DNA from 3 places in the Terribacillus aidingensis genome. Region 2 is predicted to be linked to each of the others. Evidence: riboswitches for the same ligand, from Rfam matches in the RefSeq annotation. Region 2 holds a riboswitch; each other region holds the start of a gene.
What was found. Region 2 has a riboswitch for S-adenosylmethionine ahead of ABXS78_RS06135 (acyl-CoA dehydrogenase family protein). Riboswitches for the same ligand answer to the same signal wherever they lie in the genome.
Positions count from the first base shown of each region.

Region 1: it holds a riboswitch for S-adenosylmethionine, as region 2 does, so the genes downstream of both, ABXS78_RS15360 (MetQ/NlpA family ABC transporter substrate-binding protein) here and ABXS78_RS06135 (acyl-CoA dehydrogenase family protein) in region 2, are expected to answer to the same signal.
Region 3: it holds a riboswitch for S-adenosylmethionine, as region 2 does, so the genes downstream of both, ABXS78_RS11200 (cyclase family protein) here and ABXS78_RS06135 (acyl-CoA dehydrogenase family protein) in region 2, are expected to answer to the same signal.

Region 1 covers NZ_CP159996.1:2,947,363-2,958,308, reverse strand. Annotated here, with positions in the region: gene ABXS78_RS15385 (ABC transporter ATP-binding protein) at 1-331, opposite strand, end outside; gene ABXS78_RS15380 (GlsB/YeaQ/YmgE family stress response membrane protein) at 516-767, opposite strand; gene ABXS78_RS15375 (glycerophosphodiester phosphodiesterase family protein) at 1,030-1,842, shown strand; gene ABXS78_RS15370 (hypothetical protein) at 1,876-2,016, opposite strand; gene ABXS78_RS15365 (MerR family transcriptional regulator) at 2,214-2,540, shown strand; SAM riboswitch class I at 3,030-3,138, shown strand; gene ABXS78_RS15360 (MetQ/NlpA family ABC transporter substrate-binding protein) at 3,232-4,041, shown strand; gene ABXS78_RS15355 (methionine ABC transporter ATP-binding protein) at 4,054-5,067, shown strand; gene ABXS78_RS15350 (methionine ABC transporter permease) at 5,064-5,726, shown strand; gene ABXS78_RS15345 (inorganic phosphate transporter) at 5,769-6,767, opposite strand; gene ABXS78_RS15340 (DUF47 domain-containing protein) at 6,778-7,395, opposite strand; gene ABXS78_RS15335 (HesB/YadR/YfhF family protein) at 7,581-7,877, shown strand; gene ABXS78_RS15330 (M20/M25/M40 family metallo-hydrolase) at 7,918-9,162, opposite strand; gene ABXS78_RS15325 (basic amino acid ABC transporter substrate-binding protein) at 9,374-10,180, shown strand; gene ABXS78_RS15320 (amino acid ABC transporter permease) at 10,261-10,946, shown strand, end outside; gene ABXS78_RS15315 (amino acid ABC transporter ATP-binding protein) at 10,913-10,946, shown strand, end outside.
Region 2 covers NZ_CP159996.1:1,124,424-1,135,369, forward strand. Annotated here, with positions in the region: gene ABXS78_RS06110 (ROK family protein) at 1-594, shown strand, start outside; gene ABXS78_RS06115 (TM2 domain-containing protein) at 700-918, shown strand; gene ABXS78_RS06120 (helix-turn-helix domain-containing protein) at 1,077-1,418, opposite strand; gene ABXS78_RS06125 (sulfurtransferase) at 1,668-2,510, shown strand; gene ABXS78_RS06130 (aldo/keto reductase) at 2,555-3,532, shown strand; gene ABXS78_RS06135 (acyl-CoA dehydrogenase family protein) at 3,560-4,723, opposite strand; SAM riboswitch class I at 4,795-4,901, opposite strand; SAM riboswitch class I at 5,028-5,130, shown strand; gene ABXS78_RS06140 (LLM class flavin-dependent oxidoreductase) at 5,222-6,625, shown strand; gene ABXS78_RS06145 (methionine ABC transporter ATP-binding protein) at 6,622-7,653, shown strand; gene ABXS78_RS06150 (methionine ABC transporter permease) at 7,619-8,284, shown strand; gene ABXS78_RS06155 (MetQ/NlpA family ABC transporter substrate-binding protein) at 8,304-9,116, shown strand; gene ABXS78_RS06160 (sensor histidine kinase) at 9,576-10,544, shown strand; gene ABXS78_RS06165 (response regulator transcription factor) at 10,545-10,946, shown strand, end outside.
Region 3 covers NZ_CP159996.1:2,106,650-2,117,595, forward strand. Annotated here, with positions in the region: gene clpX (ATP-dependent protease ATP-binding subunit ClpX) at 1-748, opposite strand, end outside; gene tig (trigger factor) at 1,151-2,440, opposite strand; gene ABXS78_RS11185 (DUF3196 family protein) at 2,585-3,568, opposite strand; gene ABXS78_RS11190 (hypothetical protein) at 3,709-4,056, opposite strand; gene ABXS78_RS11195 (hypothetical protein) at 4,166-5,332, opposite strand; gene ABXS78_RS11200 (cyclase family protein) at 5,407-6,144, opposite strand; SAM riboswitch class I at 6,230-6,316, opposite strand; gene ABXS78_RS11205 (nuclease-related domain-containing protein) at 6,421-7,281, opposite strand; gene ABXS78_RS11210 (cell wall hydrolase) at 7,423-7,863, opposite strand; gene ABXS78_RS11215 (SGNH/GDSL hydrolase family protein) at 7,967-8,566, opposite strand; gene ABXS78_RS11220 (response regulator) at 8,598-9,350, opposite strand; gene ABXS78_RS11225 (sensor histidine kinase) at 9,325-10,946, opposite strand, start outside.

The DNA.
Region 1 (10,946 bases), 1.8 Mb from region 2:
GTTCCTCGCGTGAAATTTTTTTTGTATGTAAGCCGAAGGAGATATTTTGTTCCACATTCAAATGCGGATACAATGCATAATTCTGAAAGACCATGGATAAATCCCGTTTATTCGGTGGTGCATCATTCATCTTCTTGCCATTCACAAACAATTCCCCGCCCGTTATCGGCTCCAGGCCAGCTATCATGCGGAGAATAGTGCTTTTTCCACAACCTGAAGGACCGACAAGCACGAAGAACTCGCCTTGCTCCAGCTGCAGGTCCACTTGTTCAATAACATTTTTTTTGCCATCGTAAGACTTTTTCAAACCAGCCAAGCATACATGTGTCATAATCTGCTCCTTTCTGCGAATTCATCTATACTATAACGAGTGAAAATTGAGTTAACGTGAAGAGTGGGTGAAAAAGCGTTTACAGAAAAGAGGGAGATGACTGTTTATTTTACAAAGCTCATACAATCCCGGCACAAAAAAAGGACTTGCAGGCAATATTGCCTGCAAGTCCTTTTGTGTTCCATTACTTTCTACGCATTTTGCGTAGAATTAGGCTTAATACAAATACGAAGATAATGGCACCGATCAAAGCAGGGATGATTGCTATACCTGCGAGGTCAGGACCGAAGTCTCCGAAGATAAGTCCGCCAAGCCATGCCCCGATAATACCTGCAATGATATTACCAATGATACCACCTGGAACGTCACGTCCAAGGATCAAGCCTGCCAGCCAGCCGATAATACCACCAACAATTAGATATAAGATGAAACTCATAATACCTACCTCCAAACAATGATGTGATTTAATGTGTTGTGATAATAGCATTCCCCATCTTACAAGATTACAAACATCTAAGCTTTGTGGCATGTTTACACGTTCTTAAGATAAGCTGCATCATTCTACACAGCAGCTCAACATCTGCTTAATAAAAAGTCGCTATATTAAAGTCAAGAAGATAACAAAGATCACCGTCCAATTCATGTACTCTGCATAGAACAAAGATTACAATCCAGATAACTACAGGGAGATGATCCGAATGATGAATCAGATTAATCCATCGTATGAGTCCGTAACTACAAGGTCGCTTGATAGTCAGTACATGCAAAATGGAATACTGCCTGTCATCGCTCATCGCGGCGCTTCCGGATTTGCACCTGAAAATACAATCGCTGCTTTTGATCTGGCTGTAGAGATGCAAGCCGATTTTATCGAACTGGATGTACAAATGTCCAAGGATGGTCAGCTTGTCGTCATTCATGATACATCTATAAATCGCACAGCTGTCGATGCTCCTGAAGAGGCCGTGTACGTGAAGGATCTTACGTTTGCCGCCTTACAGTCATATGACGTAGGTGCTGGATATGATTCGGTGTATGAAGGTCAGCGAATCCCGTTGTTAGAGGATGTAATAAGAAGGTATAAAGGAAAAACAAAGTTCCTGATCGAATTAAAATCGCCAGAGCTTTATGATGGAATAGAGGAAGCTGCAGCTGAACTGCTGGAAAAATATGATTTGGCTAATGTTCTTTATGAGGAAGTGATTCTGCAATCCTTCAATTTTGGATCAATTGCGTATCTTTCCCAGCTGTTGCCGCATGTACCGCTTGGTGTATTGACGTCAAGAAGTGCTGACCTCACAAATCGTAAACTTGATAAAATATCTACGTATGCAAACTATGTAAATACGCATTTTACAAACGTCACACAGGATGATACATTAGTTGGCAGAATCCATACACGTGGAATGCGAATTATGCCATGGACAGTACGGGCACCTGGGGAAGTCCAGCCTTTAATCCGAGCTGGTGTTGACGGAATCATTACAGACTACCCAAATTATGTGAAATAAAAAGGAGACCTTTTACAGGTCTCCTTTTTCATATTATCTATTCTGAACGAGCCGAAGCAGTTCGAATGCTCTGTCTCCTGCAAGTGCAGCAAGATCCTCCCAGCACTCGTCACGCTTCAGGTCGAGTTCTACGATTTGCTTGGCTAAATCAAGGGCTTCCTGATCATGTGCCACGTGCTTGACGCTCCTTTCTGATGTTCCCTTTTTACTGTTACGCTCAGTATACTTATAGCCGAATAATTTTGCATCAAACATGTTAGCGATGCTGACGAACTATTTTGTTGTTTGTTAGGTTTCCTCACACAACACTAGGATGAATGGATAAATACGGTATAATGTGGAGTAACAGCACATGGTGATGAGGTGAACAGATGAGTAACGAGCCTTCTTACAAGAACAGGAAAGTAATCACAATAGGTATTGTGAGCGAGCTGACTGGTCTGACTGAACGCAAAATTCGTTATTACGAGGAACGCAAGCTCATTTTTCCTGAACGTTCAGCGAAGGGAAATCGCAAGTACTCTTTTTCGGATGTAGAGCAATTGATCGAGATCGCCAACAAAAGGGAAGAGGGTGTGCAAACCTTCGAAATTCGTCAGCAGATGCTAAGAGACAAGAGGAAAGAAGCGGAACGAGAAAGCCGCCAGCAAATGCTGCGAGGGCAGATCAACGCCCGCTTTGGTATACAGAGAGAGTAAGTGTGTGTACGTATGTGTTGGGAGGCCTAGTACACAGGAGAGCCGGATGGTTATCATCCGGCTTTTTATTTTGTCAAAAAAGTCTACTCTATAAATCAATGGATTACTTTCTGACATGCTGTGATCTAGCCAGTTTAAATAATTTTAATGAAAAATAGGATACGTGAAGTAAAGTATTCAAAACGCATATACAACTAAAAGGTAATCTGCCGAATTCGTCATAAATCAATTAGTAGACAGCATTATCAAAGTGATTCACAAAGAATAAATGTAGACTTCTGTCGGCAATTGCAGCTTGATCAATCGTTTGTTTTAAAGATATGCAGTCATATTCTCGTATTCTTAGACTGGGTTGAATGCCTGCATACTCTCCAGCAATCATAATACAAGAAAACAGATTGATTTTTCTATAAATTTTAAAATTATATTGACAATAACTAGTTTGGAAGGTAAAGTAACAAACAGATCAACAACAAATGTATAATGAAATTCTTATCAAGAGCGGCGGAGGAACAGGTCCTATGAAGCCCGGCAACCAGATCGATGATCTAGGTGCTAATTCCTGCAGACGGCGAACAGCTGTACTGAGAGATAAGAGAATGAGTGCATACGGATACCATGCGCCTCTCTTATTCTAGAGAGGCGCTTTTTTATTGTAGTTGATAACAGCGAAGAAAAAGGGGAGAGCAACATGAAAAAAATCTTAAGCTTTGGACTTATCGGATTATTGGCATTATTCTTAGCGGCATGCGGCAATGACAAATCTGCTGCACTGGCAAATGACAAAATATTGGTCGGCGTCAGCGGCGGACCGCATGAGCAAGTAATGGAAAAAGTAAAAGAATTAGCAGCAGATGAAGGTATCGATGTCGAAATCAAAACATTCAATGATTACAACACACCAAACAGCGCGTTGGATGATGGAAGCCTTGATGCGAACAGCTATCAGACACTTCCTTTCCTAGAAGACCAAGTAAAGAACCAAGGTTATGAATTGAAAGAAGTATTTAAGACGCTAACGTTCCCAATGGGTATTTATACAGATAAGATTTCGGATATTTCTGAATTGAAGGAAGGCGACAAGATCGCTGTACCGAATGATCCAGCCAACGAATATCGTGCGTTGAAGCTCTTTGAGACAGCTGGAGTATTGAAAGTTGATCCAGAAGCAGAAAACTCTGCCACGGCAAAAGATGTCGTAGAAAATCCACTGAACCTGGAAATCGTTGAATTGGATGCTTCCCAGCTTCCAGCACAGCTTCCAGAAGTAGCAGCAGCGGCAATCAACACGAACTTTGCGATGGGTGCTGACTTGAATATCAATGATGATGCAATCTTTGCAGAGGAATCAGAAAACAATCCTTGGTCCAACTATTTTGTTGTAAGATCAGCGAACACGGAAGATGAGGTTGTGAAGAAGCTTCAAGAAATCTACCAATCTGATGAAGTGAAACAGTTTGTGGAAGATGAATTCCAAGGATCCGTTGTTCCAAGCTGGTAAGGGGGAAGCAGTATGATTGAACTAAAAAATGTATCGAAGACCTTTACCACTGGCAAGAAAAAAGTGGAGGCGTTGAAAAACGTCTCCTTGAAAATCAATAAAGGTGAAATCTATGGCGTCATCGGATTCAGCGGAGCAGGGAAAAGTACCCTGATCCGCTGTGCCAATTTACTGGAGCGTCCGACTGAGGGCGAAGTATTCATCGACGGTGTAGACCTCACGAAGCTTAAGAAGTGGCAGCTTCGTAAAGCAAGAGGGAAAATCGGTATGATATTCCAGCATTTTAATCTGCTGACGACTGCAACAGTATACGAAAACGTCGCTAGACCACTCAAGCTGAGTAAGGTACCGAAGCATGAAATCAAGGAACGTGTTGATAAGTATCTGAAAATTGTAGGTCTGGAAGAAAAGAAGAATGTATATCCGGCTCAATTATCTGGTGGCCAGAAGCAGCGAGTGGCTATCGCGCGAGCACTTGCGCAAGAACCGGAAGTGCTGTTAAGTGATGAGGCAACAAGTGCTTTGGACCCGAATACGACGTCTTCCATCCTTGAACTGCTGCTCCGAGTGAATAAGGAGCTTGGCATCACCATTTTCCTGATTACACATGAACTGGATGTCATCCAGCGTATTTGTGATCGTGTCGGTGTTATGCACCATGGAGAGCTGGTGGAAGAAGGCGCTGTTATCGATGTCTTTACCAAACCGAAACATCCGCAGACCCGGAAATTTGTCTTTGATGATGCGAATTTCCAAGTACCGGACAGCGTGAAAAAAGGACTTTCTGCTACAGGGCGTCTCGTTTCACTGACGTTTATCGGAGAAGCTTCCAATGAGCCATTCCTTGCGGCCATCACAAAGAAATTTGATGTTGTTCCAAGTATACTGGCAGGTGGAATTGATCAGCTGAAAGCCAGCTCCGTTGGTAAATTGCTTATCCATTTGCAAGGAGATCCAGCAGAAGTGGAGAAGGCAATTTCTTACTTGGAGTCGCAGCAAGTAACGGTTGAGGAGGTGGCGTCATGATTGAGTTCTGGACAGAATGGGGTGCAGACATCACCGAGGCGTTTTGGCAAACGCTGCTGATGACAGGTATTTCATTAGCTATTTCAATCGTGATCGGACTGCCGCTAGGTATTTTGCTGGTCATGACAAGAAAAGGCGGCCAAGCAGAGAATCGAGTATTTTATTCAATCGTGAATACGATCATCAACGTAATCAGATCCATTCCTTTTATCATCCTTTTATTCCTGCTTTTACCTCTGACAAGGGCTTTGGTCGGAACCACAATTGGCGTAGAAGGTGTTATCCTTCCTCTTGTTGTCTATACAGCTCCTTATATAGCGCGTTTAATGGAATCTGCGCTACTGGAAGTGAATAAAGGTGTTATCGAGGCATATGAATCGATGGGGATATCGACTAGTAAAATAATCTGGAGTGTAATCATCAGGGAAGCACGTTCTACGATGATTCTAGGTTTAACAATCGCAACAATCGGATTGATCGGAGCCACAGCAATGGCTGGTTTAGTCGGTGCTGGCGGTCTTGGAGATTTGGCATATCAATATGGGCATTTGCGCTTCGAGCCTGTCGTTATGTATGTCGTTATCATCATCCTGATCATACTTGTACAAGCAATGCAGACATTCGGGAATGTGTTGGCAAGACGATTGCGAAAAGACTAAAAAAAGCACGCTTGGTTAATTCCAAGCGTGCTTTTCTATATATTAGAAGAAAATATTTAAGATGTAATAGATCAAGCCACCTAGGGTAGCAGTGATCGGTAAGGTAATGAACCACGTGATGACCATGCGCTTTGCAGTACCCCAGTTAACGCCTTTGCGTCGGTGAGCTGCACCAACCCCCATGATAGAGGAGGAAATAACATGTGTCGTACTTACCGGTAAATGAATATATGTGGCACCAAAAATAATGAACGCTCCAGTCAAATCAGCTGCAACACCGTTCACTGGACGAATCTTCATGATTTTACCACCGACAGTTTTGATGATTTTCCATCCACCTACTGAAGTACCAAGTCCCATCGCAGTCGCACAGGCAACTTGTACCCAAAATGGAATATCAGATGTTGTGTGCAGACCTGCTGTGATCAATGCCATCGTGATGATCCCCATTGCTTTTTGGGCATCGTTTGTACCATGGGTAAATGATTGCAGCGCTGCAGTCAAGATCTGTACGCGACGGAAATTCTTGTTTGTCTTCGGCAAGTTCTTTTCCCGGAAAATCAGCTTGATGATGTTATATAGAATAAAACCTACAACAAAAGCCAGAATCGGGGAAATGATCAAAGCTTGCAGGATCTTCAAAAATCCCTCTACATTGAGAATTCCAAATCCGCTTGATGCTATAACTGCGCCTGCAAGAGAACCGATGATGGCATGGGAAGAACTGCTCGGGATACCGTAGTACCACGTAATTAAGTTCCATGCAATTCCTGCAATCAGTGCAGCCAGGATAACGACAGATCCGTTGACGATGTCATTCGGATTAGCGATATCGCTTGTAATTGTCTTTGCCACTCCAGTAAAAGTCATGGCACCCACAAAGTTCATGACTGCTGCCAAAATGATAGCGTGTCTTGGTTTCAATGCTTTAGTTGATACAGATGTTGCAATAGCATTGGCCGTATCATGGAAGCCATTGATAAAGTCAAATGCAAGGGCGAAAATGACGGTTAAGATGGTTAGTACTAATAAAACATCCATTGTTTACGCCTCACGAATTCTTCATGATGATTGTTTCAAGATTGTTCGCAACAGACTGACAGCTGTCGGCGATTTCTTCAAGGATGTAGTACAACTCTTTGTACTGAATCACCTTGATTGGATCTTTTTCGTTCTGGAAGAGCTGTTTCAAGGATTTACGGAAGATCGTGTCACAGTTTTGCTCGTGCTCCTTGATTTTGATTGCATGTTCTTGTATTTCTTTCAGTTTGTTGTGTGAAAGCAAATCGATTGTAATCAAGATTTCCTTTGCACAAGAACGGATTTCTTCTGTAAACTGGTCGATGAAGCTATCGGAAGAATAGATACCATAAGTGTCCATCATTCCAGAAAATTCTTCTATTCCATCAAGTACGTCATCCAAGCTGTTCGTCAGCTGAAGGATGTCTTCGCGTTCGATTGGTGTAATGAAGGCATGATTCAATTCCTTGATGATCGTATGTACAAGCTGATCACCTTTTGTCTCGTATTCCTTCAATTTATTGGAAAACTCGGATAAAGTTGCTGCATCTTTCACTTTATACGTAACAAAAAAGTCAGCAGTCTCATCAATATTCTTTGCTATATCAGCTAAAAGCAAAGAGAATTTGTCTTGTTTCTTCTTGAACATTACAAAACCTCCGAATGGTGTTTGAATAGGGTTGTTCCTGGGAACATATAATGATAATTTTTTGTAAACTATCCTCTAGAGATTGTAAACTTTTTATTAATAATTATCAATGTTTTCGTTTGATTTTTGTCGAATGAGGTACACTTTGTCACTATTTGTTATAGTTGTATAGAAGGGGTGAAATTATGCAGATCTCCATTACAAAGCCCGCATCAAACTGGTTTGTTCAAGAAATGGACCTTGAACCTGGCAGTGCTGTGCGTTTTTATGTTCGCTATGGCGGGATGGGCGGCATTAAAGAAGGATTTTCACTTGGTATTTCCGCGGAACAGCCAAATGATCCAATTACAAGTGAGGAAGTACAGGGTATAACATTCTTCGTCGAACGTTCAGATGCATGGTATTTTGAAGGGGTAGACTTGAGCGTTAAGTATTCTCGTAAATGGGACGATATCCAATATGAATATCCTCCGCATAATTGAAAAAAATGAGCAAGAGCCGGTACCGGCTCTTGCTTATTTTTTAGTTTCGGATAGGAAGCATTGGAGCGGTCGCATCCTTAACGCCAACCATTCCAAGCAGGGCAAGCAGAATTCGCTGCGGTCCGTAGAAGGCATCCGTCGGATCGAAGAACTCCTCCAGTGTATGGTGTCCGCCGCTGTTACCGCCGCCGCCTAGTGTTAGGGCTGGAATACCCAGGCTGATCGGAACATTTGCATCGGTACTAAGCGGTTCCTCCCGTTCTACTTCAATACCAAGAACTTCAGCCGCCTGTAGTGCAATGTGACGAATCGGTGCATCTTTTGGCTGGCTGCCAGCAGGTCTGTCTCCTACAAGCTCTGTCGTAACGGAGATGCTGCCCGGCTGCTTTCGTGCTTCGCCTTCTGCCTGTGCCGCTTCTTCAATGATAGCTAGTGCGTTGGCTTCCAACTCTGCAAGAGCGTCGCTGGATACAGAACGTAAATCCAGCTGGAATCCTGCGTGTTGTGCGATGGTGTTGATGGATGTACCACCATGAATCGTGCCGACGTTGTATGTTGTCTTCGGATCATTTGGAACGGTCAGATCTGCTAACGCAGCGATAGCGCGTCCAGCTGCATGAATGGCACTTGAAGTACCAAAGTCCCCAAAGCTGTGTCCGCCTTTTCCTTTGAAGGTTACATTGTAGCGTTTGCTGCCGACACCGCAATAAATTAAGTCGCCAGGCGCACCTGGTTCCACAGAAATGAAGCCATCCACATATGTATTATCCCGGAAATATGCTTTCATTCCACGCAAGTCTCCCAGACCTTCTTCTCCGACATCAGCAAGGAAAACGATATCTCCTTCCGTTTCAATCTTATTTTCTTCCAAAGTACGCAGTAAAGTCAGTAAAACTGCCAAGCCGCGTCCGTCATCCCCGATTCCGGGAGCATAGACGATTCCATCTTCAATTTTTGCTTTCACATTTGTTCCAGCAGGAAAGACGGTGTCCAAATGGGCTGCGATGACAACCGTAGGTCCTTTGCCGCTGCCTTTTCGTATGCCATATACATTTCCTTCGTCATCTGTTTTCAAGTCCTCCAAGCCAAAAGCTGCCAGTTTCTCTTTGAAAAAGGCTGCGCGGTCTTCTTCTTTGAAGGGAGGTGCTTCCACTTCTGTCACTTCTATTTGATCCTTTGTCGTCTGTTCATTATCCTGCTTGAGAAAATAGAGGGCGTCACGTACTTGCTGAAGATCTATAAGCTGCTCAAACTCCTTTGCGAATACTTTGCTGGTTGATGTCATATATTCCCCTGCTTTCCTATGGTATACGTGTACTGTAACACAAAATCTCAATATACTGACAATTTAAACAGCGTAAATAGTCGAAAAGTAATGATTTGTTCTATTTTTATATTTACAAGGCATAGGATGTTATGTAAAATAAATGCACCGGAATGAATAATTATAGATTTTATTGCAAGTTTACAATATAGATAGAAAAGGGAGATCAACTATGAAATCAGTAAAGAAGCTCATGGCAGCAGCGGGACTTTTTAGTGTTTTATTCTTAAGTGCGTGTATATCCAATAACGAATCAAGTGGTTCTGGTGAAGAGAAACTCACTATCGGAACAGAAGCGACCTTCGCTCCTTTCGAATCCATGGAAGGTGATAAAATTGTTGGATTTGATGCAGATTTGCTAGATGCTGTCATGAAAGAAGCAGGTCTCGATTATGAATACGAAAACACTGGCTGGGATCCGATGCTTGTCGGAGTAGAGGATGAAACGCTGCAAGCTGGAATGGCTGGTATCACAATAACGGATGAGAGAAAAGAAACTTATGACTTCTCAGCACCTTACTTCGAGGCAACGCAAGTTATCGCTGTACCAGAAGGAACAGATATTCAATCAGCCGATGATCTGCAAGGGATGAAGATCGGCGTACAGAACGGTACGACTGGTGATGAAGCTGCACAGAAACTTGTTGGGGAGAACAGCAGTAATCTTTCTAAGTACGATTCATCTGCAGCAACTATGATGGCTTTGCAAAACGGTGATGTAGAGGCTGTTGTTACCGATATCGCAGTAGCTCAGCATTATGTGAAAAATAATCCTGATGCCAATCTTACTTTAGTTGAAGACGATGAGAACTTTGAACAGGAATACTACGGTATGCTGCTTCCGAAGGACAGTGAATATAAAGAACAAATAGATGAAGCTATTCACACGATCATGGAAAACGGAACGTATGAAGAGATTTATCAGGAATGGTTCGAAGGTACACCAGATATTGAAGGTCTGGAAAGCGCACAGCCATAAGAAGAATCATATAGCGTAACGATAATTACCGTTACGCTATATTTATGTGTTGATTTATCAGCTATACTGAGGTGAGAGAAATGGATTTTAGATGGGAAATTATTAGTGAATATATGCCTTTCTTCATGAGAGGATTAGGTTATACAATCCTGGCGTCTTTGATAGGGTTCCTCATTGGGGCTTTGATCGGACTAGTGATCGGAATGGGGAAAAGCTTGAACAATCCGATCCTCAGGCTGCCGTTCATTTGGTATGTGAATATTTTCAGAGGCACCCCGCTGTTAGTACAGATCTTTTTGATCCACTTTGCGGTGATGCCGATTTTCATTAAGCCGCCGGAGCCGCTTATATCATTGATCGTGGCTTTGGCATTGAATTCTGCAGCTTATATTGCAGAAATCTTCCGTGCTGGTATCAACTCAATCGATAAGGGGCAGCGGGAGGCTGCATACAGTCTCGGTATGAACCATGCGCAAGTGCTGCGGCATGTCGTGCTGCCGCAGGCATTCAAACGGATGATTCCGCCGCTTGGCAATGAATTTATTGTGTTGGTGAAGGATTCCTCACTTGGAGCCGTCATTGCTGCACCGGAACTGTTTTACTGGGGCAGAGTAGCGGTAGGCGCGACTTCCCGAATTTGGGAGCCGTATTTGGCTGTTGCCGTTTTATATTTCGTCGTTTGTTTAGTATTATCATATGTACAGAGCTTTTTGGAAAGGAAGTATGCGACAGATGATCAGCGTAAAAAATCTAAAAAAGTCGTTCG
Region 2 (10,946 bases):
CGAACCATTGCAATGGGCATACCAGGGGCTGTAAATGGTGATGTAATAAGCTACATACCTGGATATCCCATGTATGCAAATCAAAATATGAGAGACATATTAAATCTTCCTGTTGAAGTAACTATTGAGAACGACATGAACGCCGCAATTATCGGTCACCAGAACAGAAGGGGATTACCCATTGAAGCTTCTCTTGTCTATATATACATGGGCGCGAATGGACCAGGCGCGGGTATTTTGATCAATGGAAAACTAGTAAAAGGGCATACGATGTTCAGCGGGGAGATATCGTTTATTCCTTTTAACGAAAATAACCGATTTTTTCCTGAGAGTGAATTTGACGCAACTGATGAGAAGTCAGTCTTGTTGGTTGCTAAATTGATCCAGACTATTGGCGCATTAATAAATCCTTCTCAGATCATTTTTCATCAAGCGGAAGTCAATAAAGAATTTTTGGGTAAATCTGCAGATAATGTTAGATTAAATTTCCCGTCGGAGCATATACCTAAATTAAGTATTAGTGATTGGGATAAAGATTATAAAGAAGGTCTTTGGGAGATTGCTAAGTCAAAGTTGATAGAGATTTGTTTCTAAGTAATCTAAAATAAAACTAAACCGTTTTCTCAAAAACCAATGAAGAATTCTTTTTTTGAGCTATACTATAAAAGTAATTATATTATTGTTTCTAAGGAGTAACTTATGAAGAACAAGATTGTTGCAGGTGTACTAGGGATTTTACTAGGGAATTTAGGGATACATAAATTTTACTTAGGACAAATTGGTATGGGGATTTTATATGTTGTTTTCTGCTGGACAGGTATCCCTGGGATTATCGGTTTAATTGAAGGTGTAATTTATCTTTTTAAATCAGACGAAGACTTCAACGCTAAGTATAATCGTAATAGGGTGGCTTTTTAATATAAAAGATTAGAGCTACAGAGCTTACTCAAAGAATAGTGTTACCAGAGTATATTAAAGTAAATCCTGCTGTATTGTTTTTGATTTTTAGTATCCAACCTGCTGCTTTGTGAATTTGATGCTATAAAAATGTTTTTATTTACTCATTAATGAAGTCATTATTCCTGTTGTATCTCTTTTAACGTATTTAAATATTCTACTCCCCAAGAATCCATTGCAGAGATGATTGGACGTAAAGAATTTCCTAATTCACTAAGCTCATACTCTACTCTAGGCGGTACTTCTGCGTATGCATACCGAACTAAAATGCCATCTTCCTCCATTGCTCGAAGGTTTTGGGTCAAAACTTTTTGGCTGATACCGTCTATGCTTCTGCGGAGTTCATTGAATCTTTTTCTTCCTTTTAATAGCTGCTGTAAGATAAGTAACTTCCACTTACTTCCTATTAAGCCGACTGTTGTAGTAACCGGGCATACTGGGAGATCTTTTTTTGCTATCAAATCTATATACCTCCATTAGTTTCAAATGGGCTGTTAGTTACAATAATTCTCTTAGAGTCTAATTGTAACTTTTGCTCGAAGTGGCTGCAACAACATAATAAAACTGAAACGACGCTATAGTCTTTTAGGAAGCTTTGACTTTTTGAAGGATTCAAACATTCCTATCTAGTATATATAGAATGATAAAGTATGCTTTTTAAAAAGGAGATATACACGGTCTATTCTAAAATTAGTTAGGGGTTATGTTAGGTGAATTTTGTTGTTAATAAGGAATGGCTCAATGAACATCTAGATAACGATCGAGTTAGGATAATAGATTGCCGTTTTGAATTAGGCAATCCGGAGAAAGGAGCAGGTCTTTACGCAGAAAGCCATATTCCTGGTGCTGGTTATTTTGATCTAGAAAGACAATTATCAGCTCCTGTTTCAAAGCATGGCGGAAGACACCCGCTGCCTGACATAGACCAATTTAAATCTGACATCGAGAAAGCGGGAATTGATAACACACATACGGTAATTGCCTACGATGGTGGAGAAGGGTCATATGCTTCTCGATTTTGGTGGCTGCTTCAATATTTAGGTCATGAAAACGTATTTGTATTAAATGAAGGTTTTAATGGATGGGTTGAAGCTGGCTACGAGACGACAAAGGATTTACCTGATAATGAAACAACTGAATTTAACGTGTCTATCAGAAAAGAAATGCTGGCTTCCTATGAGGAAGTGAAGGAAGTTGTCGAACAAGAGAGAAAGTCTTCCATATTGATAGATTCAAGAGAGGAAAGACGCTACATAGGAGAAGTGGAACCAATTGACAGGGTAGCTGGCCATATTCCTGGCGCCATCAATAAATTTTGGGCAGAGGGATTGGATCAGGGTTCATTTAAAGGAAGCGAAGAGCAGATAAAAAGATTTGCTGAGCTGGATACTAAAGATCCGGTTATCGTGTATTGCGGATCAGGTGTAACGGCTGCTCCTAATTACATTGCTTTAAAAATGGCTGGGTTCGAGAATGTAAAATTATACGCGGGAAGCTACAGTGATTGGGTTTCGTATGAGCAAAATCCCGTAGCAAAGGGTAAACACCTATAACGAGATTCGCTTAAATCAATAAAACTTAGATTGGAGACCTAAAGATGGACTATCAATACCTTGGTAAATCTGGTTTGAAGGTAAGCAGACTTTGTTTGGGTACAATGAATTTTGGTACTACTACAGAAGAAAAGGATGCATTTCGAATTATGGATGCTGCACTTGATGCCGGCATTAATTTCTTTGACACGGCGAATGTATACGGTGCAGAAAATCGAGGTCTGACAGAATCAATTATCGGAAGATGGTTCAAGCAAGGCGGAGACCGGAGGGAGAAAGTCGTTCTAGGTACGAAAGTATACGGAAGCATGCATAATGCTGCCGATGGTCCAAATGATGAGGCTGGGTTGTCAGCTTATAAAATTCGGCGTCATCTTGAGGAATCTTTAAAGCGCTTGCAAACCGATCACATTGAGCTGTATCAGATGCATCATATTGATCCTGACGTAACGTGGGAAGAGCTATGGGGAGCTTTTGAATTAGGAATCAGCCAAGGAAAGATAGGTTATGTCGGCTCCAGTAACTTTGCTGCCTGGCAGCTCGCGGTAGCACAAGGCGCAGCAAAAAACCGTCATTTCTTAGGTCTGGTTTCCGAACAGCATAAATACAATCTCAACTGTCGATATGCTGAATTGGAAGTACTTCCAGCAGCGGAACAGCTTGGGATTGGCATTATCACATGGAGTCCTCTGGATGGAGGTCTGCTTGGCAGGAATGCACTTAAAAAATTACCTGGAAGCCGAAGTGATAAGATTGGTGATAAAATCGATGCCCAGCGAGTGCAATTAGAGAAGTTCGGCCAACTATGTGAAGAACTAGGAGAAACACAGGATAATGTTGCTCTGGCTTGGCAGCTTGCCAATCCAGCTATAACTGCGCCAATCATTGGGCCGCGTACAGTTGAGCAATTCGAGAGTGCATTACATGCGCTAGAAATTCACCTTGATGAATCCGTTTTAAAACAGCTGGATGAAATTTTCCCGGGTCCAGGCGGAGCAGCACCGTATGCTTATGCTTGGTAAATAGGAACTCCTGAATCCGTTATGGATTCAGGAGTTTTTTACTGCCCGAAGGACTGCATCCGCTAGCGAATACACTACTGCATCATCAGTAGGTGGGTTATGCAATCCAGCTCTTACATCACGAAAATGGCGCTGCAGCGGATTGTCGGCAGACAAACTCCGGGCTCCAACTATTCGCATGCATAGATCCACGACTTCGTTCGCTTTATTGGTGGCAATATGTTTTGCAGCAGCTAAATCAGGACTCATTTCTGATCTTTTTTCAGGGTGCTCGACCCACTTCCTGGCTGTAGCGTAAAGTACTTCTCTAGCATTAAAGAGAGCTAGTTCTATCTCGCCAATTTTTCTTCTAACCTCTGGAACATCTTTAATTGAACCCGGCAAGGAAACAGGCTGGAATTCTGACGCAAATTGAATGGTATAATCTCTCGCAGCAACAGCAATACCAAGGTAAACAGCTGCAATCTGTAAGTACCAGCCTCTTGGAGTGGATGTGCCTTTGTTTTCTTCCACAAGCAGCGCATCCTGGTCTACTAGTACGTCTTCCAAAATTAAATCATCGCTTCTTGTTCCTCTCATTGCGATGCTATCCCATGTTTCATCCACAGATACTCCGTCCAAACTATGATCAATTAAAAAGAAGCCTTTGTTTCCTGAAGGAAGTATAGTCGCGGTGGCTATGCTATAGTCCAAAGCAGCAGCTATGGAAGCAAAGGATTTACGACCATTGATTCGCCATTTTGAACCTTCCAGTTGTGCGGTTGTCCTTGGAGCTGCTCCTCGAGAAGGACTGCCGGTGGCGTTTTCTGTTTGAACCAAATTAAGAAGAATTTTGTCATGAATGATTTTGTTGCATAGATGCTGAAAACTTTGTTCGTCCCATTTTCTGCTTTCCGCATTTTCCAGTACAACACCGAGCTGCCAGCCAAATGATAGAGTGGTAGGAGCATCACCTTGAGCGAGAATCTCTTGCACTTGTAAGTACTCTACAAGATTTAATCCTTTGCCTCCATATTCTGTCGGCACAGTCAGTGACAAAAAGTCGTTCTCTTTTAACGCTTTGAAGTTTTCATAAGGAAACTCACCGCTGGCATCAATATGGGCTGCACGCTGCTTGAATTTTTTAGAAAGGCTTTTTGCTTGCTGTATCACTTGATCAAACACTTTTGTTTTATCTGCAGTATCTCGCATGAACATTCTCCTCATCCAAGTAAAGTAAAAACCTCTTTCATATGAAAGAGGTGGCGTTATGTAGGCATTCCCTCTCATCTCTCAGACTTGTCTGTCTGCTGGAATTAGCACCTTGCTTCATGAAAAGCGGTTGCTGCAGGGTCGTTGAACCAGTTCCTACCCTGACTCTAGATAAGTGTGTTTATTCGGTTGTCGGCATAAATATAAGTGATGATTTGAATATTGTCAATTATATATTTAATTTAGAAAACTTCATTGACAGGCAGTGGACTGTCCTGTATATTGGCATTAATTCAATAAGCATTTCTTATCCAGAGAGGTGGAGGGACTGGCCCTTTGAAGCCTCGGCAACAGACTGCTGCAGTACTGTGCCAATTCCAGCAAGCTACTAGCTTGAAAGATGAGAAGAGAGTGGACGTTGTACGCCTGCGTCGACTAAGCAAGACCTCTTCTTATCTGAGAAGAGGTCTTTTTATTTGTTAAAACGGAGGGATAAAAGTGGGGAAGCAAATCATTTTGAATGCATTCGATATGAATAGTGCGATGCATAACTCGCATGGGTTGTGGAAGCACCCAGAGAGTAAGCGGCATCGGCAGTATAAGGATTTGAATTATTGGATTGATCTGGCGAAGCTACTCGAACGCGGTAAATTCGATGCCATCTTCTTTGCCGATGTATTGGGGATATATGATGTTTACCGGAATAGTAAAGCTCCTTCTATCCGGGATGGTCTGCAGGTTCCCCTGAATGATCCAGCGCTATTGATTTCTGCGATGGCAAGTGTAACCGCGAATTTGGGTTTCGCCGTTACAGTAAGTACTACATATGAACCACCATTTGGAAATGCGCGTCGTTTTTCCACGCTGGATCATTTGACGAAGGGCAGAGTTGCTTGGAATGTTGTGACGTCATATCTTCCGAATGCTGCGCGGAATTTTGGTTTGACCGAAATGATCAAGCATGATGAGCGGTATGAGATTGCCGATGAATTCCTGGAGGTTTCTTATAAGCTATGGGAAAGCAGCTGGGAGGAGGATGCAGTGATTGAGGATTTGCAAAACCAAGTATTAGTGAATCCTGAAAAAGTACATGAAATCAATCATGAAGGCCATTACTTCCAGGTAGAGGGACCACATTTGAGTGAGCCTTCCCCACAGCGGACACCTGTGATTTATCAAGCAGGTACATCCGAACGTGGACGGGAATTTGCTTCCAAGCATGCAGAATGTGTTTTCGTTGGAGGGCCCACGCCTGAGCGCATCCGTTATTATGCAGAGGATATAAGGGAGAGAGCTGCCAAGCATGGCCGAAATCCAGATCATATTAAGATTTTCTCTTTCCTGAGTGTCATCGTAGCGGAAACAACAGAAGAGGCACAGCAAAAGTATCAGGAATATGCAAGTCATTGGAGTCCAGATGCTGCCAAGGCGCAATTTGGTGCAAGCGGCTATGACATTTCTGAATATGAGGAAAAGGATCCTGACGAGCCGTTTTCTTATGGTAAAACGACAGAAGGCGGTCACTATAAAGCAGCCTCATTGACAAAGGATGCAGCCAAGCAGCTGACAGTCGGCGAAGCATTGAAGCGGTTTGATACACCTGACAAAAGCTTGATAGTCGGGAATCCAGACGAGGTGGCAGATAGCATCCAGCACCAATTCGAAGAATCCGGAGTCGACGGTTTTAATTTGAACCATCTTGTTACACCAGGGGATTTGGAGTCCTTTGTTGACCTGGTCATCCCGATTCTGCAAAAAAGGGGACTTTATAAACAGTCCTACAAATCAGGCACATTGAGAGAAAAATTATTTGACTATGAATCAAGCAGACTGCCGGCTGGGCATCCCGCAACTAACTATCGCCAGCTGAAAATACCGACAGGAGAGGGAGATGAAAGGTGATAAAACTGGAGAACATCACAAAGAAATATAGCAGCAAGGGAAAGGAGATCATTGGCGTTAACGATGTGACACTAACCGTTGAAGCTGGAGAAGTGTTTGGGATAGTTGGATACAGCGGAGCGGGCAAGAGCACCTTGCTGCGCTGCATCAACCTATTGGAAAAGCCAACGTCTGGCAAAGTCTTTGTTGATGGAGTTAATTTGCATGAGCTGTCGCCAAAGGATCTGCGAAAAGCAAGACAGTCGATCGGTATGATCTTTCAAGGTTTTCATTTAGTCTCCTCAAAAACGGTATATGAGAATGTGGCATTTGCATTACGAGCTGCAGGAGCAGATAAAAAACAAATAAAGCAGCGAGTGGATGAGCTGCTTGCCTTAGTGGGGTTAGAGGATCGAAAACATCAGTACCCAGCACAGCTTAGCGGCGGTCAGAAGCAGCGAGTCAGTATTGCACGGGCACTTGCGAATCAGCCAAAGATCCTTTTATGTGACGAAGCTACTTCTGCCTTGGACCCTGGTACGACAAAATCAATTTTGGCTTTGCTGAAGAAAATAAATAAAGAACTGGGTCTGACAATCGTTGTCATCACGCACGAAATGGAGGTTGTAAAGGAGATTTGCAGCCGCTGTGCAGTGATGCAGGATGGGAAAGTGGTAGAGCATGGTCCCACTTATGATATTTTCTCCGATCCTGCTAATCCTCTGACAGTATCGTTTATCCAGACTGTACTTAGTTTTGATCTCCCTGAAGAATTATTGGGAGAGATAAACGGAAAGCTGGTCAGGCTGCAATTCAAAGGCAGCATTGCTGCCGATGCTGTTGTATCGGATATGCTGCAGGCTTTTCCGATCCGCGGCAATATACTGCACGGCAAAGTAGAGTACATCCAAAGCAAGCCGTTAGGAATTTTTGTGATGGAATTGAACGGAAATGAAGCAGAAGTAAATAAAGCAATTGCTTATCTGAGAGATAAAGTAAGCAAGGTGGAGGTGTTTGATGATGGATCGCGTAATCGCCATCTTGCCTGAATTGAACCAAGCATTTCTTGAAACGCTTCTAATGGTTTCCATCGCTTTGGCTGTGGCAATCTTGATTGGGCTGCCCTTTGGAATACTATTATTTGTAACAGACCGAGGTTTGTTTTTAGAAAATGTGGTGGTAAAAAGAATAGCCGGACTAATTATTAATCTCATTCGATCGGTTCCTTTTGTAATTCTGCTTGTCTTTTTACTGCCTTTCACACAATTTCTGCTCAATACGACGATAGGTCCTTTAGCTGCTTCTGTATCTTTATCTGTTGCAGCTATCCCGTTTTATGCGAGAATCGTTGAATCCTCAGCCAGGGATATAGACAAGGGTGTGATTGAAGCAGCTATTGCGGTAGGTGCTTCTCCGTGGATGATTATCAGAAGTATCATCCTTCCGGAAGTAAAACCGGGCTTAATCACAGGACTAACCATTACAGCTATCAGTCTTATTGGATATTCTGCTATGGCCGGCACAATAGGCGGAGGCGGGATCGGAGATTTGGCAATACGGTATGGGTACTACAGATACGATAATACAATCATGTTCACTACAGTTATCGTACTGATAGTACTCGTTCAAGTTGTTCAATACTTAGGTGATCTTATAGCAAGAGTTGTATCAAAAAGATGAACTATGAGGAGGAACGAAAATGAAAAAAGCTATTTTATTGTTATTTGCCACAGTGTTCATCACAGTCTTAGCTGGCTGCGGTTCCGGAGAAAGCAGTGCCTCATCCGATAAAAATATCGTCCTAGGTGCAACAATTCCGTATAGCGACATGCTTGAAAAAGGCGTAAAACCGTATCTGGAGGATAAAGGATATACAGTGGAAGTAAAGGAGTTCAATGATTATGTGCAGCCGAACAAATCGTTGGAAACCGGTTCACTAGACGCCAATTTATTTCAGCATAAAGTATATATGGACGCTTTCGCCGAGGAGAACAACATGGAGCTGACCAGCGTAATAACAGTTCCAACAGCACCTATCGGTATTTATTCAAATGAATTCAAGTCACTGGATGAAATAAAAGATGGAAGCACCGTTGCACTCGCTAATGATCCGACTAATCTTGGTCGTGGACTGACCGTCCTAAGAGATAATGGTCTTATTGAAATCGATGAAAATGCTGATCCATTGCGGGTCACAGAGAAAGACGTGATAAGCAATCCGAAGAATTTAAAATTTGAACCAGTAGAAGCTGCACAGCTGCCGCGGACATTGGAATCCGTTGATTTGGCTGCTATTAATGGAAACTTCGCTATATCAGCTGGCATCGATTTAGCAACAGCACTCGCACTTGACGAATTGCCGGAGGACATTCAGAACCGCGTAGTAGTCTCTACAGAAAATAAAGATGAGCAATTTGTTCAGGATATAAAGGAAGCGGTGGAGTCGGAGGAGTTTGCTAAGGTGATTGAGGAAGAGTTTCCAGAATTTCATAAGCCTGAGTGGATGAAGTAATGTACGGAAAGAGAAGGGTGATCCTTCTCTTTTTTTTGTGCTTAATAGATGTACCTTAAAGAAATTGTTCATGATATAGGTACCATATTTCGCAGACATAGCAGATTTACTTAAGTATAATTACACGGAAGAATAAGTAGAAAAAACTCTAGAGTGAAATGCCCGAACGGGAAAGACAGAACATCTTAGAATGGTGCATACTATTCTTAAGGATATCTTTAGGAGAAAAAAATGGACAATCATGTGTACACTCAAAACAATATAAAACAAGAAAACAATAATATGATCGCAGCAAGGATACCAGGATTAATTTGGATCTTTGTTACTTTTACTGCTTCTTTAATTTTACAAATTGTATCAGGCAGTTCTTTTCTGCATTGCGCTTTATTTAGTATATTGATCATTATTTTTAGCATTTTATATTGGCTTTCAAACAGATTCCTTCCAAAGAGAGCATGGATGTATTTTGGTGTCCAAGGGTTGATTGTGTATGGAAGTGCCTTTTTTATGTACAACGTTTCTGCAACAATTATTGCATTGTTTCCCTTGCTCTTAGGTCAGCTAGTAGGAATGGTTGGGAGAAACAGAGTTGCGTTCTTTGTAATATTATCAGGTCTTTCTATTATTGCATCAGTCATCATTATTCCAAATGAAGATTTGTTTACCTACTTTGTTATTGTTATTCCTGCTACTTTAATAATTGTTGCCTATGCTGCAATCTTCTTCAAACAGGTAAATGCAAGAATAAGAACGCAACAAATTCTGCAGGAACTGGAAGAGGCACATCACCAAGTAGAGAATCTAACGCTGTATAGTGAACGGCAGAGAATGGCTCGTGATTTGCATGATACGCTGGCACAAGGGATTGCTGGTATAAAAATGCAGCTCGAGGCAATCAATGCCCACCTTTCTAATGGAAATCAAGAGCGTGCGCAGCAAATAGCGCAACTTGCTATGAAAGGTGCCAGCTCCGTATTGGCAGATTCCCGGATTGTCATTGATGACTTACGTTTACACGAAGAAAATATCGACTTAGAGTACATCCTGCGCGAAAATACGCAGCAGTTTACAACTGCAACAAGTATACCATGCAGTTTAAAATATGCAGTCGTGCAATCTCTATCGCCGAAAATTACCGAGCATCTTTCCAAAATCGTTAGTGAATGTCTGTTGAATATCGCACGTTATAGCAAGGCAAGCGAAGCTTCTGTCTCTATTACAGGCACTTTGGATAATCGTATCCGTTTAGAAGTGGAGGATAATGGTGTTGGCTTTGATGCAGAAGAAATCTCAAACAAGCAAGGGCATTACGGCTTAATTGGTATGAAGGAACGTGTAAGGATTTTAGGCGGAGAGATCCACATTAGCAGCACATTGGGAGAAGGTACAACAGTGACAGTCAGTATTCCGGAGAATGGAGAGGATTAAATGACGTATAAAGTGCTTATCGCAGATGACCATGTAGTCGTAAGAGAAGGTCTGAAATTGCTTATAGAAACAAATGAAAATTATAAAACCATAGGCGAAGCCGGACATGGGGCAGAAGCAATCCAGCTTGTAAATGATCTAGAACCCGATATACTATTGATGGATTTGTACATGCCGGTCATGAGCGGCATGGAAGCAATTCGTAAGCTATCTGTTACGCATCCTAAGCTGCCTATTATCATTCTCACAACTTATAATGAAGACCAATTGCTGGCAGAAGGATTTGCTTTAGGTGCAAAAGGTTATCTCCTGAAAGATACCAGTCTCCAATCTTTGTTTCATTCTATGGATGCTGCTATGAATGGGGAGACCCTCATAGGAGAAGACATGATGAAGAGAATC
Region 3 (10,946 bases), 980 kb from region 2:
CATCGAAGGCACCACCACAGATGAATAGGACATTAGTCGTATCAATTTGGATGAATTCTTGATGCGGATGCTTACGGCCGCCTTGTGGCGGAACGCTTGCCACCGTACCTTCCAGGATTTTAAGAAGTGCCTGCTGCACACCTTCACCGGAAACATCACGAGTGATGGATGGGTTTTCGGATTTACGTGCTACTTTATCGATTTCATCAATGTAGATGATACCTTTTTCAGCTTTTTCAACATCGTAGTCAGCAGCTTGAATCAATTTAAGCAAGATGTTTTCTACATCTTCCCCAACATAACCAGCTTCTGTTAAAGAAGTTGCATCCGCAATCGCGAATGGTACGTTCAGGATACGCGCCAATGTTTGAGCTAGTAATGTCTTACCACTACCAGTCGGTCCGATCATGGCAATATTACTCTTAGACAATTCCACATCATCTGAACTCTTACCGGAATTGATACGCTTGTAGTGGTTGTAAACCGCTACAGCAAGATTTTTCTTCGCTTTATCCTGTCCGATGACGTAATCGTTTAGGATATCGCGGATTTCCTGTGGCTTCGGAATTTCTTTGAACTCAACTTCTTCTTCGTTTCCAAGTTCTTCTTCCACGATTTCAGTGCACAAATCGATGCACTCATCACATATATAGACGCCTGGTCCGGCTACTAATTTACGTACTTGGTCTTGGCTTTTGCCGCAGAAGGAGCATTTAAGCTGCCCTTTTTCTTCATTAAATTTAAACATCATTTCACCCCTCGAATGTAATATCTATATATGATATCTCGAAAGATCAAACACATTCTGGATGCGCCCAGCCTTCCTTTAGCCAATCATATCAGATAACAGCAGTATTAAAAAGCAAAACACTTTTTCCAACAGTATTAGCTAAATGAACGCAGGTAAACCCTGCAAAGGAAGATTTCTCTCCGAATCAATTTGGCAAATCCTGCATACGCGAAAAAAGAGGTACGTTTTATTATGGAGTTTTTTTTGTAAAAGTCAAATCATATGTATGTAGTATATGTAAACGAAAAAGCCGTTCATGCACGTAATTCCACAGAAGGGTTAACAATACCTTCTGAAAATACGTTTTATTTTTTAGAAAAACAAGGCACAGTGATTGCTGCCTTGTTTTTCTATTATGTCTTATGCAGTTTTGCTGTTGTCTACCAATACATCGATAGCTTTTTGGAACTTCAGATCATCTTTGATAGCGTCTGTGTTGCCGCCAAGCATTTGAGTCAATTGCTCTTTGTCTGTTTGGTACATTTCAGCCATTTTTTCAAGCTCAGCGTTAACGTCTTCGTCAGTTACTTCAACGTTTTCAGCTTGCGCGATCGCTTCAAGTGTCAAGTTCGTTTTCACACGTTTGCCAGCATCTTCTTTCATTTGCTCGCGAAGTGCAGCTTCGTCCTGACCGGAGAACTGAGAGTACATTTCAAGAGTCATGCCTTGCATTTGAAGGCGTTGTTCGAATTCACGAACCATGCGATCCAGCTCTGTATCTACCATTGCATCTGGAACGTCAACTTTCGCGTTATCAGTAGCAAGGTTGATCAGCTGCTCACGTTTGTTGTTTTCCGCTGCATTTGTTTTTTCTTCTTGCAGACGGTTTTTCGTTTTTTCACGAAGCGCATCCAAAGATTCTACTTCTTCGTCTACGTCTTTTGCGAATTCATCATCAAGCTCAGGAAGTTCCTTTGCTTTGATTTCATGGATTTTCACTTTGAAGACTGCTTCTTTACCAGCAAGCTCCGCAGCATGATATTCTTCAGGGAATGTCACGTTGATATCGGACTCACTGCCGGATTCTTTACCTACTAGCTGTTCTTCGAATCCAGGGATGAAGCTGCCAGAACCGATTTCCAAGGAATGGTTTTCTGCTTTGCCGCCTTCGAATGCTTCGCCATCAACGAAACCTTCGAAATCGATAACGACTGTGTCGCCTTCTGCTGCAGTACCTTCTTCTTTGACAACCAATTCAGCTTGTCTGTTGCGAAGTGCATCGATTTCTTTTTCAACATCTTCGTCAGTCACAGTAGTATCTTCTGCTTCTACTTCAAGACCTTTGTAGTCGCCAAGCTCTACTTCTGGTTTAACAGTTACAGTAGCTTTGAAGATAAGCTCTTTGCCTTGTTCGATCTGCTCAAGATCTACATCCGGCTGTGCAACAGGCTCGATGCCAGTCTCTTCAACAGCGTTCATGTAAGCACCTGGAAGAACGATATCAATCGCATCTTGGTACAAAGATTCTACACCGAAGCGTTGTTCGAAGATTTTACGTGGTACTCTTCCTTTACGGAAACCTGGTACCTGAACTTGTTTAACTACTTTTTGAAACGCTTGATCAAGCGCTGCGTCCAATTCCTCAGGAGATAGGGTGATTGTTAAGATACCCTCGTTCTTGCCTTCTGTTCTTTCGAATTTTGCTGACATAATATTCCCTCCAACATCTATCGTTTGTTACATGTTAATCGTTCTCAATTCTAGCATAATATAAGTTATTAACTAGTACTGGTTTACAACCATCTTATTATAACATATTCATAGTCGCTTTCAACACTAACGATACGAACTCTGTCATTCCTCGGCGACAGTCAGATATTTCGCTTCCAATGTAATGATCTCTTCCATCATGGAAGCGATTCTCTGTGCTTCCTCCTCGGTAACAGCAGGCTGATCGATTTGCAGATAACTGCTTGCCAGCTTCTGCAGCGCAGCAGCCAGAACTGCACCGTCTTCTTCTGATGGAACCATTGGATATCGTACATACATATAACGTTGCAATAGCTTATACACCAGGTCGTAAAGTGATGGATTCTGCTGCTCAAGAAGATGCAAATGCTGCAGTACCTGTTCCATCCCTTCCGATTTATCGACCGTTGCCAGCTTTTCCGGGACAACTGTCATCGTTTCTTTCATCTTATGTATCGTGACTGGGAATTCGATTTCCTGCTTGACTAGCCACTCCAGTACGGCAGTCTGTACAACCGGATCTGATTCCTCATCAAGCAGGAATGCTTCCATCTTCTGTACATGCGGACTGACATCAAACGAATGGCATTTCTGGATGAGCTGCCATTGCAGGGCAACATCCTGGTCTTTGCGTGCTTTTTCGAAATTATGTATAAGCTGATCTGCAGTCGTTTGACTTTTATCTTCTGCCATTTTACGGCTTACCTTCTGCAGCTGGTCAAACGATGTCTTAAGCGGCGCCGGTATTTTCTCTGTTGCATACACCTCGTCCAGCAGCTCCACTACTTCGTCGTAGCGCCCAAGCTGGAACAGCAGTGTCAAATGAATATGTAAGTATTGCAGGTAATCCTTATCCCTGGCAGCCAGTAGCTGCAAGGACATCTCTTCCGCCTCTTCATGTCTGCCCAGCTCCATTAAACATATCAGGCGCCCTGTCAGAATTTCCGGCTGACGGTAACCATAATCGAGGAGCTGTTCAAACTTCCCAATCGCATCGGTATAATTCTTCTCCTGCAGCTCCTTCATCCCTTCCCGCTCCAGCCGCGTCTTCAGACCCGGGAACAGGACAACATTATTCTCTTTATCCATCGGCAACATCCTCATTAGATTTTCAGTTAGAGACCCAATAACAGCTATACCCTTAAATGTAACAAAGAAAACGCAGATTGCAACTTAAAAATGGCAAAAAGCTGTGAATCCATGCATCCACAGCCTCTTAATACTATTCCCTACTTTTCTTTGGGATCCTCAGACCGAGGTCTTCTGAAGGGTATAACATTGTCCATGCGGAGAGGTGTAGCATCGTCTTCCTCTTCTTCATCGAGAAAATCAAACAACCGCTGCTGCATATCACCCAGCTCAGAGGCCGTACCACTTTCATCACCTTCCAGGTCATAGATATTGCGCTTGATCTGAAGGTAAAATTCCTTCAAGGGCTTATCTGTATATTGACTCAGAAGCCGATCAGATAATGTATATTCCTGTTGCAGTTCCAGGTCATAGATGCGGACCATGAAGTATTTCCCGAAAGGAACGGATCCAATAAACCGATAACGTTTCGTCTCATCTAAATACATAGGCCACCTCCAACAAAAGTGTAGCATGTATCGACTCCCATATGCATATTTTCTCCATAATATACAGAAAACTTACATTTAATTAACTATATATAATCAAGGTGACTACCTAGAAGGAGCGGCTCCGTTCGTCCGCTGTACCTGTAACAAGAACCCCTCTTCCGGTATAAGATTCTACATGATTACCACGCAGGTATGCACCAGTTATAGGTGACTGCTCATCACCTTTCAGCCTTATCGCTGAGGCATAATTTCCGCCGCCGCAGATGGTGTTCTGTATGACCAGGAAATTCTTGATAGGGTTGCTGCGCCCAGTAGGACGGTTCTTGCTGTCCGTGTCATTTCTGCCGTCTACATGATTTGGATGAATAGCAATCCCACCACCGCATGATTCTATTCGATTATTGTAAAGAACAACATTCCGCCATGAATAAGCACGGACAGCCCATTGGAGCGTTTCCTTCATTACATTGTCTGTCACGAAAATACGTTCATGCCATCTGTCTGCTGTTGCAGAGTGTGATCCAATTGCCCTTCCCCAGCTTCCTTTTGTCTCAGACGGCCCAAAACTATTGTGATGAACCCAAATATCCTGACATGTTGTTTGGTCGAACACAGATCCTCCCCACGGGAAAACCCTGCGTGCTTTAGCTAAATCAAGCTGAATTGCTTCACTGTATGTGCGCTTTCCCCCACGGTCATCATAGCCGAGGAACTGACAATGGCGCACTTCGATATGACGTACAGCATTCAATTCGATTGCATGCCCTCCGCCATGCTCCACCAGCCGCAGCTGTTCGATAATCACATTCTCCGCATGCGCCAGCACAAAGCTAGTGCCGCCACGGTAGGCTGGGTAGTTTGTATCCCACGTTCCGCCTCGAATGATCAGATTGCCATTGCCGCGATAAGCACGCATTCGATTCCGCCTGCGTAAATTCAGCAGCATCGGTCCATGATGCTTTTTTCGGAATATAGAATTATCATCCGCCTCAAAGAACGTGTTTGGCTTGAGACGTAAAGGACGGCGCAGTGTGTAAAGTCCTGGTGGAAAGACAATATGTATGCCCTTCTTTCGATCAGCCAAGTTCAACAGCTGCTGAATACCTTTTGCATCATCATGTCTTCCATCCGCTCTGACCAGCGGGTGATCGGTTGCTACTATTGTATAAGCTGACTTTAACTTTTCATCTAAATGATTGCTTGTTCGGCTTATGTCTCGAAGCTTTTCTGCCAGTTGACTGAATACAGCTGGTAACTTCTGTTCCTTATCCATCCTGCCGCCTCCTTTTCGTGAGTATTTTACCCATTAACCGAATTGGAAACAGCTTAATCATATCGAGAGCAACTTTATGGCAATACCGCAAATGAACGAACAGGAAATCCTGACGCTTTTCCTGCTTTCGGAACGATATTAAAGATGAACGCACCTTTTTCTGGCAGCTGATCCAAGTTCGTCAGCAGCTCCACTTGATAGGAATCCTGTTCCAGCACATAATATTCACCAAGCAACGCACCGTTTTTCTGAAAATCGACTGCAGCATCCGTATCAAATGTCTCATGTCCTACCGCTTTGATATTACGTTCTTCATACAGGAATTTCAGACTATCCAGTGACCAGCCAGGGGAATGACTGTTTCCCTGTTCATCTTTATTATCCATCTGTTGCTGGTTTGGCCAGCGTGTGCTCCAGTCCGTGCGTAAAGCAACAAACGTGTCTGGCTCAATCTTGCCATATTCTGACTCAAACGCGAGAATATCATCCACAGACAATGAATAGTCATGATCTGCAGCAGCTTCTTTGGATTTATCAATTACAACAAGCGGTAATACCAATTCTTTCAGATCGAGTTCTTCTAAATATCGTGTATCCCGCACAAAGTGGATCGGTGCATCCAGATGCGTACCGTATTGTCCCGGAAAAGTAAAGCTCTGGGCGAAGAAGCCATCATCATGGGAGAATAGTGTTTCGAACTTTGCAGAATTGAATGCCGAGAAATGCGGAGACTCAGGACCAAATGTATGCGTCAGATCTACCCACTTCTTTTCTCTTAATACTTCCAACGCTTTATTCAATTCGTTTGACATAAACTATCACCTCATATAAATAGTTTAAGAGAACACAAAAAACCTCTCCTAAATAAGAAGAGGTTTGCTACATTATGTAGTCCGATTCTTATCTAGTCTGGAATTAGCACAGTACATATAGTCTGTTGCTGAGGCTTCATTGGGCCAGTCCCTCCACCTCTCTTGATAAGAGAATATTCTGTTAACTAATACTATATAGTAAAACCACTTAACAGTTCAAGAAAATTAACTATAGCTAGTTATATATTTGGCGACTGCTAACATTGCTCGAGCCCACTATCCTCTTTGATGTTCATAACAATAGACCTTCCCGCTAAATCGATTGTGATTAGCCTTGCAGAAGGCCTCTACCTTTTTAGAGACTGCGACATTACAGATGTAACATTTGGCATTGGTAGACTGTACAGCAGATGTCTCTTTATGTTTCTTCTGTTTCAACGCTTCAATATGCTCTTTTCTAATATTAGGATCCTTTATGTTCTTTTCACTTAATATACTGTGCATACGTGAAATATCTTCATCAGATAATATAGGAGAATTGCTCTGCACTCTTAAAACATTCATTTTTCTGTTTATGTACTCCGATAATTCCGTATCATAAACGATGAGATCATTCGATTGAACTTTTCTCAGTTCTTCATTCACTTTAAACGTACATCTTCTAGTAAATGAGACAATGGAAACAATATTCGTTTCCTCTTCTAGTGATAGAATCGATTTTAGTGCTTGGACATGTCCATAATTTTGATGGAAAGGATTCATCATCGGAAACTTTCCATTCACACTCCACTTCTCTCTATTTCGATCACCATATATTGTTCCGGCGTAATTTTTTGTTTCAACTACAAATATTGCCCTAGAAGTAAAAATGACGTGATCAATTTGTGAATATCCTGATTTAGCACGAGAATTAGGGATTAATACGTCACTTAAATAACGGCTGTCCTTAGGAAGTTGATCAAGCTGTATATTGATTTTATACTCTCCAAGTTCGCCAATTCTGGTTGAATTTATTTTAGGTTTCTTTGCTTTTGGTTCAGTTTTAGGCTTTTCCAATTTTACATTTGATTTCTGTGACTTAGAACTTTTACCAAACAACTTTTGAAACAGTTTAATCAGCCTCTTTTCAATTACCACATTCAATCTGCAGTTATAAAAAATATAATTATTATTATAGGATAACCTTACCATAGTTTAAATGTAATAATATGTATTAAATTAGATAAATAAAAAAAGGAACACCTTATAATAAGGTTATTCCCTTTTTCACAATTCATGTTAACCCATATAAACGCTATCACACGTCCCAGCCTGCGGCTCATAAAAACAATGGTCTTTAAATTGACCCGCAAACGGCTGGCCATACCATGTTGGAGGACATGGTGCATATGGATTAAAGTACCAAAGTGCATACGCAGCAGGCTGTTGTCTCCAGGACTTCAAATTCCTTTCTGCCAATCTTCTTTCCTGTTCACGCGCTCGCTGGTAAAACACATTTCCTTTTTGAACAGCTTCAAATGAGAAATTCCCGCCTTGTACTTGGAAGATAACATCATTGATCGATCTTACATCTGCAAAATCCAAACAGTCAGCAACCGCACGATTTACAATGACATTCCCAACAAACAGCATTCCCAGCTGCCCTTCCCCTTCGGCTTCAGCACGCATCATTCTAGCCATCAAGTCGATATCAGAACTATTGTATTGTACTCTTGCCATGTTATCACCCCACATACAGCATATGAAAAAGACCCGCTTTCATGTCATTGTATTAGAGGAGGGCTTAGTCATATGTGTGGAAGATCCATTTTTTTAGATACAATCAATTATGTTCTGCTGCAAAAAAGGCTTCCAGCCACGTATCAGCCATCAGTCTATTACCGGCGTCCGTCATATGCACACCGTCTGTTGTCAAATCCGTTTGCGCTGTTTGCAAAAAGGCGGTATGAGTCGGGACGAGTGTCGCGCCATACTTTGCAGCCAACTCCCTTACAATTTCTACATAAGGAATCAACATTTGATTTCCTTTTGATTCGTTATTTTCCTCGATAATGGTCGGCTCCATAAGGTAGAGCTCCGCACCAGTATGTTTTGTTCCAGCCAGGATCTTATCGAAAACTTCTCTGAATTCACCCGGATAAACCTGTTCCATTTTAGGCTGATCCAGCTGTCTCCATACGTCATTGATTCCAATTGAAATAGAAATTAAGTCAGGCTTTAACGAGAGCACATCTTCCTCCCATCTAGCCGCCAAATCGGTAACTCGATTGCCTCCTACTCCTCTATTGACGATTTCAACCTCTTTTTTCTGCATCAGTTCATCCTGAATCATTTTTACATAACCATCGCCTATGTCTTGAGGATCCTCGAACCTTCCGCATTCGGTTATACTGTCTCCGATAAAAACCCATTTTTGACTCATCTAGAAACCTCCTTTTTAAATACCAGCGTGCTTACCTGTTTTTTATCCAGTCAGTCGGGCTGCATCCTTTACTTTTCTTAAAAATTTGACTGAAATATTGCGGGTTATTTCCATATCCTAATTGCTCTGCAAGTTCGAAAACTTTGATATCCTTCTGACTACCCATAATTTCTACTGCTTTATCAATTTTGCTTTTCATTACATAAGCAGAAAATTTCTCTCCTACTTCTTTTTTGAATAATTTCCCTAAGTAATCTGTGTTCATATATAAGACTTCATTGGCTATCCATTGCAAGGATAGATCAGGGTTTTCGATATTCTCTCTTATGCTGGCAATTATTTTATTTACGACGGCAGAATAGCTGGTAGATTTTTCTGCGTGGCTGCCAGTCATTTTTTCCTTATTCTCTTCCGCCAGTTCTTGGACGACTTCTTCTAAAGCTTCATGGATATCTTCTTCGCTAGATGGCTTCAGCAGGTAATGCTTCACACCAAATCGCATCGCTTTTTGCGCATATTCAAATTCGTTATAACCGGAAAGCAGTATCCATTTGATCAAAGGAGAGATTTTTCTCCCTTGTTCGATTAATCCCATTCCATCCAGACCAGGCATGGTGATATCGGTAATCACGATGTCTGGCGTCTGTTCTTTAATAAAGTCCAACGCTTCCAATCCATTTCTGGCGGTACCATGTAAGACAGTTCCCTGCTGTTCCCATTCTACAATAGAAGATATTCCTTCCAGAAGCATCGGCTCATCATCTACCAGCAGAACTTTGAACACTATCACTTCCTCCTTCATAAGGAATCTTCAGCAAGATTTTCGTTCCCGCGTTTGGCTCACTCAACACTTGAATTCCGTATAGCGGACCAAACAAGATTTTTAATCGATTATCTATATTTCTGATGCCCAAGCCCGTGCCTTTTGGCCGGTAATGCCCGCTTACTAGTTTATTAATGAGTTCCTTTTCCATTCCAGGTCCGTCATCTGTTACAGAAATAAACGTATTTTCCCCTTCCTCTACTGCTTCAATTGTTATCGTACAAACACCAATAATCTCCTGCAAGCCATATCTTATTGCATTTTCAACCAAAGGCTGAAGACTGAATTTAGGTACCTTGCAAGAGAGAAGATAGTCAGGTATATCGGTGTGAAAACGCAGACGTTCCTGAAAACGATACGATTGAATCGTGATATAGTGATTCACAATTTCCAGTTCATCAGCAAGCGGAATGAGAGCTTCTTTGGTTTCCAATGACGATCGTAAAATAAAGCCAAGTGACGTTGCCATACGTGACGTCTCCTGATGTTTACCTAGTCTTGCCGACCAATTGATCGATTCCAATGTGTTATATAAAAAATGAGGATTAATTTGTGCTTGGAGTGTTTTGAATTCAGCGTCTTTGATCACGAGCTGCTTCTTATAATTTTCTTCAATCAATGAATGGATCTGGTTCATCATTTTATTGAAGTTTTCATGCATCTGACCTGCTTCATCCTTTGAGAACCTTACGTGACTTTCCACCTTAAAGTCCTCGACCTCCCCTTTTTGCACTCTTTTCATCTTTCTATTCAATGCCTCGATCGGATTGGTAATTCCTTTAATGAAGCGAATGCCAAGAAACAGAAGTATCACAAATAACAGAAGATAGATCGTTAATACTGTGCTTTTCACCAACTTTACTGCCTGGAATAATTGATTGTAGGGAGAGGCTATCATATACGTCCAGTTTGTATAAGCAGCTGAAGAATACGTCACAAAATATCTATCAGCATCATAATTCACTACCTGATATCCATCGCTTCCTTGCACATTGGCCATTAAAAACGTTTCCTTCTTCGTCGTTTCCTGCGGGAAGATAACTTCCCCATCTGAATCGGAGATCAGCAGCTGCATCTCTTTTTCAACCAGACTTCTTTCAAAAGAAGAGACAATATCCTGCATATCAAATCGCACAACGATCATGCCCAGTCTCTCGAACGAAAGGTCTGGATAAGCATTTACTTCCCGTGCCACGACAAATGATTTGTCGTTTTTATCAGGCGCAAACCATTCAGCTCCTCCATCTTTTTGATTCGTCCCTTGTTTATATTGAAGCAGCCGCTCATTCCCGATTGTGATGACACGGTTTCCTGCACTATAGCCTCGGTCTGTCGTATCGTACAGCTGAATGGAATCTATCGAATCTTCGAAGGCACCTAACTCAACGAGCCTCTTTTTAATCGTGACTCCGATTAGATATGCCTCATAATCATCGTCCGTTTCTTTTAGATTGTAGAGATAAGACTGCAGGTAAGGATCAGTAGCTAATCTATATGAAAACCCTTTCATTTTTTCGATCTCGTTTTCGATCAAAGCAGACGATACCTTCAATGACT